3 regions of the Pseudomonas sp. JZ114 genome follow, and region 1 is predicted to be linked to each of the others. Evidence: predicted binding sites of a transcription regulator. Region 1 holds the regulator's gene; each other region holds the start of a gene.
What was found. Region 1 encodes LexA, which represses DNA repair genes until DNA is damaged. Its sites were predicted from a motif close to CTGTNTNNNNANACAG; they were not measured.
Positions count from the first base shown of each region.

Region 2: a site for LexA is predicted at 1,445-1,460, ahead of recN (DNA repair protein RecN). Genes of this name have one in related genera too.
Region 3: a site for LexA is predicted at 2,220-2,235, ahead of recA (recombinase RecA). Genes of this name have one in related genera too.

Region 1 covers NZ_CP069256.1:1,476,088-1,479,365, reverse strand. Annotated here, with positions in the region: gene nagZ (beta-N-acetylhexosaminidase) at 1-669, opposite strand, end outside; gene JQR90_RS06900 (TetR/AcrR family transcriptional regulator) at 775-1,482, opposite strand; gene lexA (transcriptional repressor LexA) at 1,653-2,264, shown strand; gene sulA (SOS-induced cell division inhibitor SulA) at 2,295-2,765, shown strand; gene JQR90_RS06885 (hypothetical protein) at 2,766-3,002, opposite strand; gene JQR90_RS06880 (DUF6586 family protein) at 3,149-3,278, opposite strand, start outside.
Region 2 covers NZ_CP069256.1:473,405-476,682, forward strand. Annotated here, with positions in the region: gene recN (DNA repair protein RecN) at 1-1,400, opposite strand, end outside; gene grpE (nucleotide exchange factor GrpE) at 1,595-2,164, shown strand; gene dnaK (molecular chaperone DnaK) at 2,256-3,278, shown strand, end outside.
Region 3 covers NZ_CP069256.1:1,169,480-1,172,757, reverse strand. Annotated here, with positions in the region: gene JQR90_RS05490 (TIGR00730 family Rossman fold protein) at 1-560, shown strand, start outside; gene recX (recombination regulator RecX) at 589-1,053, opposite strand; gene recA (recombinase RecA) at 1,128-2,174, opposite strand; gene JQR90_RS05475 (CinA family protein) at 2,284-2,760, opposite strand; gene JQR90_RS05470 (LacI family DNA-binding transcriptional regulator) at 2,962-3,278, shown strand, end outside.

The DNA.
Region 1 (3,278 bases):
CGAAAACCCGGCTGGCTGCTCATCTACGCAGGGATAGATCACATGAGCAGGCATGATCGCCTCCAACTGCCCACTCAAGCGCTTGAAAGGTACAAGGTCGACGGCCTTGATGTCTTCCAGGCTGCGCTCATCACGGGGAATGGCCACATGCGAGTCGGCTTCTGCCCACCCATGTCCCGGGAAATGCTTGCCAGTTGCAGCCATGCCGGCAGCATGCATGCCGCGAATGAAAGCACCCGCCAGATCGGTTGCCCTGCCCGGCGCTCCTTCAAAGGCTCGCTGACCGATTACTGCGCTACGGCCATGATCAAGATCCAGAACCGGAGCAAAGCTGAAGTCGAGCCCGACGGCCAGCACTTCGGTTGCCATTATCCACCCGCATGCCTCGGCAAGGCGGTCGGCCTCTGGATGATTGGCAAATCGCCGCATGGCAGGCAGACGTACAAAGCCCTGTCGAAGTCGCTGGACGCGGCCGCCCTCTTGGTCGACAGCCAATAGCAACTCCGGCCGCTCGGCGCGTATGGCTTCACATAGCTCACGCACCTGGCGAGGATGCTCGATATTGCGAGCAAAAAGAATGAGCCCACCCACTTCGGGCTGGCGCAGGAAATGTCGGTCTTCAGCGGTCAGCCATGTGCCGCCAATGTCCACCATTAATGAGCCTTGCATAGGCATTCCTGAGGCACAGAAAACAAGTGAGGCATGGTGCCCTTTCAACTCGTTTCAATCAATGTGTCAGTAATGCCTTTGCTGAAAGCGCTGGCATATCCTCACTCAGAAGCGCTGAGCATCCTGACTGACAGGCTTGCGGGGCTTGAATTGCGCAGATGCCAGAGCCTGATCCGTCATTGCACTCTCCGCCAGCATGCCACTGGCCATGAAAGGCACCATCAAACGCAATACCTGCTCCGTTGACGTATGTACACCAAAATCATTATCAGCCATGGCCTTCAAAGCCTTGATACCTGACATGCTGAATGCAGCCACCCCTATCATGAAGTGAGCGCGCCAGAACAGCTCCAGCGGAGGAATGGCAGGCGCAGCCATGGCAACCAGCTCCATGTAGCGACGAAAAACGCGTCCGTATGCCTCTTCGAGGTATTTCTTCAGATGCCCCTGGCTCTCACTGAATGCCAGCCCTAAAAGCCGCATGAAAATGGAAAGATCATTACCGTGACGCGGTTTGATGGCTAACGCCTGATCTACCAGCAGATAAAGAAGCTCCTTAAGGTCTGCCTTGGTCCCGGACTTGCCGTACCGTCGGTCCAACTCATTTTCCAAACACGCGCAATAAGGGTCCAGAAAACGAGAGAATACCGCCTGGATAAGGGATTTCTTCGAGCCGAAGTGATAATTCACTGCTGCAAGGTTTACATTCGCCTTGCTGGTTATCAGGCGGAGCGATGTTTCAGCAAAGCCACGCTCAGCAAAAAGTTGTTCAGCGGCATCCAATATCCGCTCGACCGTTTCAGATTGAGCCATCGCTTAACTACCTGATCATAAAATGTTTTAAACATATGTTTAAAACATTCCTGAGTCAATGCCTGGGATAGCTAAGTGCCGTAATGGCATTTGGCTGATAAAAAGTCGGTTGCCCTCAAACCAATACTGTATATAATCCCAGGAACTGTATATAAAGCCAGACACCTATCATGCTAAAACTAACTCCGAGACAGTCTGAAATCCTGAGCTTCATCAAGCGCTGCCTTGAAGAAAACGGATTCCCGCCCACCCGTGCGGAAATCGCTCAGGAGCTTGGCTTCAAATCCCCGAATGCGGCAGAGGAGCACCTCAAGGCGCTTGCACGTAAAGGCGCTATTGAAATGACGCCTGGTGCCTCTCGCGGAATCCGCATTCCTGGGCTGGAAACACAGAAACCTTCTGACAGTGAGCTCCCTGTCATCGGTCGTGTCGCTGCAGGCGCGCCAATCCTGGCCCAGCAGCACGTGGAAGAAAATTGCAATATTAACCCTGACTTCTTCCAACCACGTGCGGATTACCTTCTCAAGGTAGAAGGCATGAGCATGAAGAACATTGGTATTCTTGATGGTGACCTTCTGGCGGTTCACGTCACTCGTGAGGCGCGCAACGGGCAAGTCGTGGTTGCTCGTGTCGGAGAAGAAGTTACGGTCAAGCGGTTCAAACGTGAGGGCAACAAGGTTTGGCTGATTGCTGAAAACCCTGATTTCCAGCCTATTGAGGTGGACCTCAATAAGCAGGATCTAGTAATCGAAGGCCTGAGCGTAGGTGTCATCAGGCGTTAACGAGTCAACGTATCTATAAGGAGGTGTTCAGTGCAATCTTTATTGCCGCCGGATCATGGACAGTTGCCGTTGTTTCACGACGCACTGGTTCAACCGTCGCTCAATCCTTTTTTGGCTGGACCTATTCAGGCGGCGACTCTGCCTGATTGCTTTAGTGAAGTGACTCTAAACGGCGCTCAAGACCATTGCCTGCATTTGCTAGCACCCATGCTGCGGGAGTTGAGTGACGAACAGGATCCCCGGTGGCTGACACTGATAGCACCTCCGACGCTGCTAACGACAAAGTGGCTGCGCTCAAGGGATTTGAATCTGAATAGAATCCTGCTGCTGCAACCGCGTCAGAGCATGCAGACACTAGAGCTTGCTTGTGAAGCCTTACGCTCAGGAAGAAGCCATACCGTGGTGAGCTGGCTCCACGGCATGAAGACTTCCGAGAAGAAAAAGCTGGCTTTGGCCGCTCAGACAGGCAACGCCCAAAGCCTTAACATTCGCTTGGGCTGATCAATGAAGAACGCGGGGAGTATCTTCGCGTTCTATCATATCTCCTTCGGCTAGACGCCCCGCCATCTGCACACCCAAATTGAACATGGCTTTAGCCACTTCAACTTGCTGGCCATGCAGAAAGTCCTTCGCATCGGAAGAAAATTCCAATGTCACCAGTGCCTCTTCACCATCGGCACGGCGCAGAACGATACGGCCATCAGCCAGTTCGACAATTTCAAGATAAGACGTAGACATATGTGCATCTCCAGCAGGCGCTGGCATTGTAGCAGTCGCACCTGCCCTTCCCTAGGCTCTATCGATTAACGTAATGCAATAAAGACTAAAATGTTGCAAGACAGCTCTTCAATCAAGAAGATCTACACATTTTTGGCGTCTGTGCCTCACCATTCGGTCAATAAACCACGAAAGCGCAGCGCCAACTCCTTGATGTTTTTTCTCCAGGCTTCGAGTTCAGTATGGCTCAGCAGCCTCTTCTCTTCATCAAGCGTAACCGACTCAATCAGCGGCAGA
Region 2 (3,278 bases), 1.0 Mb from region 1:
CCGATCCCTACATCCACTTCGTCGAATACAAGCGTAGGGACGCGTGACGTCTGGGCTGTGATGACCTGAATGGCCAAGCTGATACGAGACAGCTCGCCTCCTGACGCTACCTTAGCCAGAGTTTTCAACGGCTGACCAGGGTTTGCGCTTACGCGAAACTCCACCGTTTCTTGACCGTAAGGTTGCAGGTCGTCTGAGGGTTCAGGCTGTAGCGTAATAGAGAAACGACCACCAGGCATGCCGAGGCGCTGCATCTCTGTCTCTACGGCTGCCGCCAACTCGGGCGCACGGGTTTGTCGCCGTTCGCTCAGTTCATTGGCCTTTTCTTGATAATGACGTGCATACGCTGCCAGCTCTTCCTGGAGGCGCTCAACCGCTGCATCATCAGCATTAAGCGACTCGAGCTCACTCTGAAGCTGTGTCTGCAAGTGAACAAGTTCTTCGGGCTGTACGCGATGTTTACGCGCCATGGTGTAGATGGCATCCAGGCGCTCCTGTACTACCTGTTGGCGCTCTGGATCGGCCTCGAAGTTATCGATAAAGCGGTTGAGTTCGGACACGGCTTCTTCGATCTGTATCTGCGCCGAACCAATTAGGTTTGTCGCTTCCTCCAGCGGTTTGGGCGCATGACTGAATCCGCCCAGGCGGTGAGTGCTTGTGTTCAGGGCCGACAGGACGTTGCCGCCTTCACCCTCACTGCATAGGTCGATGACCTGACGACAGGCAACAAGAAGCTGCTCTGCGCTGGCTAGTGTCTTCTGCTCCTGTTCAAGTGCTTCGATTTCCCCTTCGCTCAAAGCGAGATTTGCCAGCTCTTCAAGCTGGTAACTCAGCAACTGATAGCGAGCTCGTTGTTCTTCACTGCTACTCGACAGTCGCTCAAGGGTTTGCTTGGTCTGGCGCCACCGCTGTGAAGCCAGCTGTACCTGGCGTGCCAGCTCTTTTGCCTCGGCAAATTCATCCAGCAAGCGGCGATGGGTATCCGTTTTCAGCAGAGACTGATGTTCATGCTGGCTATGGATGTCGATGAGCAGGCTGCCCAATGCTTTAAGGTCCCCTTGAGGGCAGGGCGACCCGTTGATGTAGGCCCGCGAGCGACCTTCGGCTGTAATAACACGACGCAAAATACACAACCCATCATTATCAAGGTCTCGCTCGGCCAGCCAGCTTTGCGCCTCGGGGATGCGTTTCAGATCAAAGGTGGCCAGGATGTCCGCCTTGTCAGCGCCAGGGCGTACTACGCCGCTATCTGCCCTGTCGCCCATGGTAAGGCCGAGCGCATCGAGCATGATCGATTTGCCGGCGCCCGTTTCGCCGGTAATCACTGTCATGCCACGCTCAAGTTCAAGATCGAGATGTTCAACAATCGCGTAATTACGGACGGACAGATGCACCAGCATGTGGGTGGGCTCCGAAATCTGTTGATCTGGTTATTTATTCAGTGGTGTTCATTTATACAGTTTTTCTTTTCGTTCTGGCAATAAGCTCAACCCTTGAAGCTTTAAATGCCGGCCCCATATAGCGGGCAGAACCGCAGGCTTTGCAGCGCTTTATATGGTGCCTCGCCTGCCAACTGATTCGACAGGAGGACGACATGGCTGACGAACAAAATCCAGATATTCAAAAGCCTGAAACCAATCAAGACGCCCAGGCTTCTCAGGGAGATGACCTGGCTGCTCGCGTAGCGTCATTGGAAGAGCAGCTAGCGGCTGCACAAGATCAGATGCTGCGTAGCGCAGCTGAGTTGCAGAACGTCCGTCGCCGCGCTGAGCAGGATGTCGAGAAAGCGCACAAGTTTGCCTTGGAAAAGTTCGCGGGCGACCTATTGGCTGTGATCGATAGCCTTGAGCGTGGTCTTGAGATGTCGGATGCCAACAACGAGGCGCTGCGCCCTATGCGTGAAGGCATGGAGCTGACGCTCAAGGTTTTCCAGGACACGCTCAAGCGTTACCAGGTAGAGGTTATTGATCCGCATGGTGCGCCCTTTAATCCAGAGCATCACCAGGCTATGGCAATGGAGGAAAGTGCCAATGTCGAGCCGGGCAGTGTGCTGAAAGTTTTCCAGAAGGGCTATTCCATCAATGGACGCCTGTTGCGTCCGGCCATGGTGGTTGTCAGCAAGGCGCCTTCGAGTCAGCAGCCGACAATTAACGAAAAGGCTTGAAATAATCTGCTCGATCCCCATTTGGTGAAACAACCGAGCAAAAAAGATCCGCAGACGGATCGCACGGAATCAAGATTTCTGGAGAGTGAACATGGGTAAGATCATTGGTATCGACCTGGGGACGACCAACTCCTGCGTGGCCATCCTCGAAAACGGCAATGTAAAGGTGCTTGAGAACGCTGAAGGCGCTCGCACCACGCCGTCCATTATTGCCTACACCAACGATGGCGAAACACTGGTAGGTCAGCCTGCTAAGCGTCAGGCGGTGACTAACCCGCAAAACACGCTGTACGCCGTCAAGCGTCTGATCGGCCGCCGCTTCGAAGAGAATGTGGTACAGAAAGATATCCAGATGGTGCCCTACAGCATCGTCAAGGCAGACAATGGTGATGCGTGGGTAGAAGTGAAGGGCCAGAAGATGGCTCCTCCGCAGATTTCTGCCGAAGTGCTGAAGAAGATGAAGAAAACCGCCGAGGATTACCTGGGCGAGACAGTAAGCGAAGCGGTAATTACCGTTCCGGCCTACTTCAATGATAGCCAGCGTCAGGCTACCAAGGATGCCGGTCGTATCGCAGGCTTGGATGTTAAGCGAATCATCAACGAGCCGACGGCTGCTGCGCTGGCGTATGGCCTGGACAAGGCCAAGGGCGACCACACCGTTATCGTGTACGATCTGGGTGGCGGTACCTTCGACGTGTCCGTGATTGAAATCGCGGAAGTGGATGGGGAACACCAGTTCGAAGTACTGGCGACCAATGGTGATACCTTCCTGGGTGGTGAAGACTTCGATATTCGTCTGATCGACTATCTGGTAGACGAATTCAAAAAAGAAAGCGGCATCAACCTCAAGGGCGATCCGCTAGCTATGCAGCGTCTGAAAGAAGCTGCTGAGAAAGCCAAGATCGAGCTTTCTTCTGCTCAACAGACTGATGTGAACCTGCCGTACATTACCGCAGACGCAACAGGTCCCAAGCACCTGAACGTGAAGATCTCCCGTGCCAAGTTGGAGTCGCTGGTTGAGGACTTGGTCGAGCGCACCATCGAGCCCTGCCGTACGGCACTGAAGGATGCCGGTATCGATGTGTCCAGCATCGATGAGGTGATCCTGGTTGGT
Region 3 (3,278 bases), 310 kb from region 1:
TACGTAAACTGTTTTTTCTCAAGGAAGCCGATGCACTTGTACTCTGCCCTGGCGGATTTGGCACCCTGGACGAAACCTTTGAAGTCCTTACGCTGATACAAACCGGTAAAAGCCCTCTCGTACCCGTCGTGCTACTGGATACACCTGAGGGTACGTTCTGGAAGGATGCGGTCACTTTTCTGAAAAAGAACCTGGCGGATGAGCGCTATATCCTGCCCAAGGACCTGAAACTGGCAACGCTGGTGCATACTGCGGAAGAGGCAGCAGAGATCATCAGCCGGTTCTACAGCAACTTTCATTCGACACGCTGGCTGAACGGTCAATTCGTGATGCGTCTGAACCATGCCCTAACATCCGAAGCGCTGGCGCATATCGATACGCACTTTGCGGACCTGTGCAAGAGCGGGCACTTCACTCAGCAAGCCTCGGGCAAAACCAACATCGACGAACCGGAATTTGCTCACCTGAGCCAGCTTTCCTTCAACTTCAATGGCCGCGATTATGGGCGCCTGCGCGAGTTGGTGGATTCACTGAACGATCCACAACATTGGCTACGCTGATCGAGAGGCGTTAGCCGGGCCCGCCCTATCAGTCATCTGGCGCGCCACGCAGCAATCGACTGACGCTGTCGATGGAGAAACCGCGGTAGCTCAAGAAACGTCCCTGCTGTGCGCGTTCCTTAGCGTCAGCGGGGCGCTTGCCTTTGAATTTGCGTTGCCAGACATCACGTAAATGAGCTGACCAGTCTTCCTCACACTCCGATAGGGCCTGTTCGATATCAGCACGGGCAAGACCGCGCTGGGCCAATTCCTCACGGATACGAACAGGTCCATAACCCGCCCGGGCACGACTTGCGATATAGCTACCCAGATAACGTGTCTCGCTCAGCAGCCCCTCTTCGGCCAGGCGATCCAGGGCTGCGTTGATCAGTTCATCCGGTGCCCCCCGCTTACGCAACTTGCGAACCAGCTCTTGTCGGCCATGCTCTCGGCGGGCCAGTAGATCCATAGCTGCTAGGCGAACAGCCGCTGGGGTATCGAGTTCAATAGACATTCAAACGCCCCGTAAAATTATCAGGCTGAAATAAAAAAGCCCTCGCACAGCGAGGGCTTTTATCAGGCAGAACCTTAGAAGTCAGCGTCAGCGCCCGCTTCGGCTTCTTCAGTGGCCGCCCCTTTAACGGGGGCCTGGCTTAGAAGCTTTTCGCGAATGCTCTTGTCGAGCGCATTACGTACTTCAAGGTTCTCTTCCAGGAACTTGGCCGCGTTAGCCTTACCCTGGCCAATCTTGGTTCCTTGGTAGCTATACCAGGCACCTGACTTTTCAACCAGACCCAGCTGTACGCCCAGATCAATGATCTCACCGTTACGGTAGATGCCCTTGCCGTACAGGATCTGGAATTCAGCCTGACGGAATGGTGGAGACACCTTGTTCTTGACGACTTTAACGCGGGTCTCGCTACCTACCACCTCGTCCCCTTCCTTCACCGCACCGGTACGGCGGATATCCAGACGGACCGAGGAGTAGAACTTCAACGCGTTACCGCCAGTTGTAGTTTCCGGGTTGCCAAACATCACCCCGATCTTCATACGGATCTGGTTGATGAAAATCACCAGGCAGTTGGCGGTCTTGATATTGCCGGTGATCTTGCGCAGCGCCTGAGACATCAGACGCGCCTGCAGACCTACGTGCATATCACCCATCTCGCCTTCGATTTCCGCCTTGGGCACCAGAGCAGCTACGGAGTCGACGATGATCACGTCTACGGCATTGGAGCGCACCAGCATGTCGGTGATTTCCAGCGCCTGTTCACCGGTATCCGGCTGGGAAACCAGCAGGTCGTCAACATTGACGCCCAGCTTGCTGGCATAATCCGGATCCAGCGCATGCTCTGCGTCAACGAAGGCACAGGTTGCGCCCTGCTTTTGCGCCTCAGCAATGACGGACAGGGTCAGCGTAGTTTTACCCGACGATTCCGGACCGTAGATTTCTACGATACGGCCCTTGGGCAGACCGCCGATCCCCAGGGCGATATCGAGACCGAGCGAACCGGTGGAAATAGCCGGAATTGCCTGACGCTCATGATCACCCATGCGCATGACTGCGCCTTTGCCAAACTGACGCTCAATTTGACCCAGGGCCGCGGCCAGGGCGCGCTTTTTGTTGTCGTCCATTAAAATCCTCTCGCAAGAAGGTAGGCCAGACGGCCGTGGAAAGCACTGTATATGTGAACAGTATTAAAGCATAAGAAGGGCTCGCTGGCTACCTTTCGATGCGATTTTCTCATGTCGAAATTCGCAATAATCCTTCCAATGCAGCCACAACGGTCTGAGCCCTGACAGCAGCTCTGTCGCCAGGAAAAAAATGTTTCTCGCTATAGATGTCAGAGCCGTTTCCCCACGCCAGCCAGACCGTCCCGACAGGCTTTTCTGGAGAGCCGCCACCCGGGCCTGCGATACCACTGACCGCAACAGCGAACCGGGCCCCGCTGCGTGCCTGCGCCCCACGTACCATGGCCTCGACAACCGCCTGACTGACAGCGCCTACCTCCATAAACAAGTGATCCGGCACATCCAGCTGGGCCGTTTTCTGGGCGTTGGAATACGTCACAAATCCCGCTTCGAACCAGGCAGAGCTGCCCGCTACGCGGGTAATGGCTTCGGCAATACCGCCGCCGGTGCAGGACTCGGCAGTTACGACCTGTGCCTTCAATGCCGATAACCGTTTGCCCAGCTCAGCTGATAACTCATCGATAGTCATTGTGTGGCCCTGAGAAGATGGCGAGGCGAAACCTTTATTGTACAAGGTTGTGAGCTTTCTATATGAGGGCTGCCGCTCGTCGGTTCAAGCCAGGCGTACTCTTGCCAAGCCACAGAACAAAATGGTTTTCTGAAACCGGTTTCAAAGCCTGTCGTTCCATAGACAAGAACTCCACAATATTAGGGAGCAGGCCCATTGGATATGCCTCTTCAAAGCATGCGGCCGCCGCGTGCCACTATCAATCAGGTCGCTCAGGAAGCAGGCGTTTCCAAGGCGAGCGTTTCTCGCTATATCAGCGGAGACAGGCAACTCCTATCAGATGCGCTGGCGTTGCGCATCGAGCTGGCAATCGAAAAGCTTGGCTTTCAGCCTAATCAAATGGCGCGAGGTCTTAAGCGCGGCCGCAGCCGGCTTATCGGTATGCTGGTAGCCGACATGCTCAATCCCTATTCCGTTGCCGTCATGCATGGCGTCGAGACGGCCTGCCGTCGGCATGGCTATTCTCTCATCGTATGTAA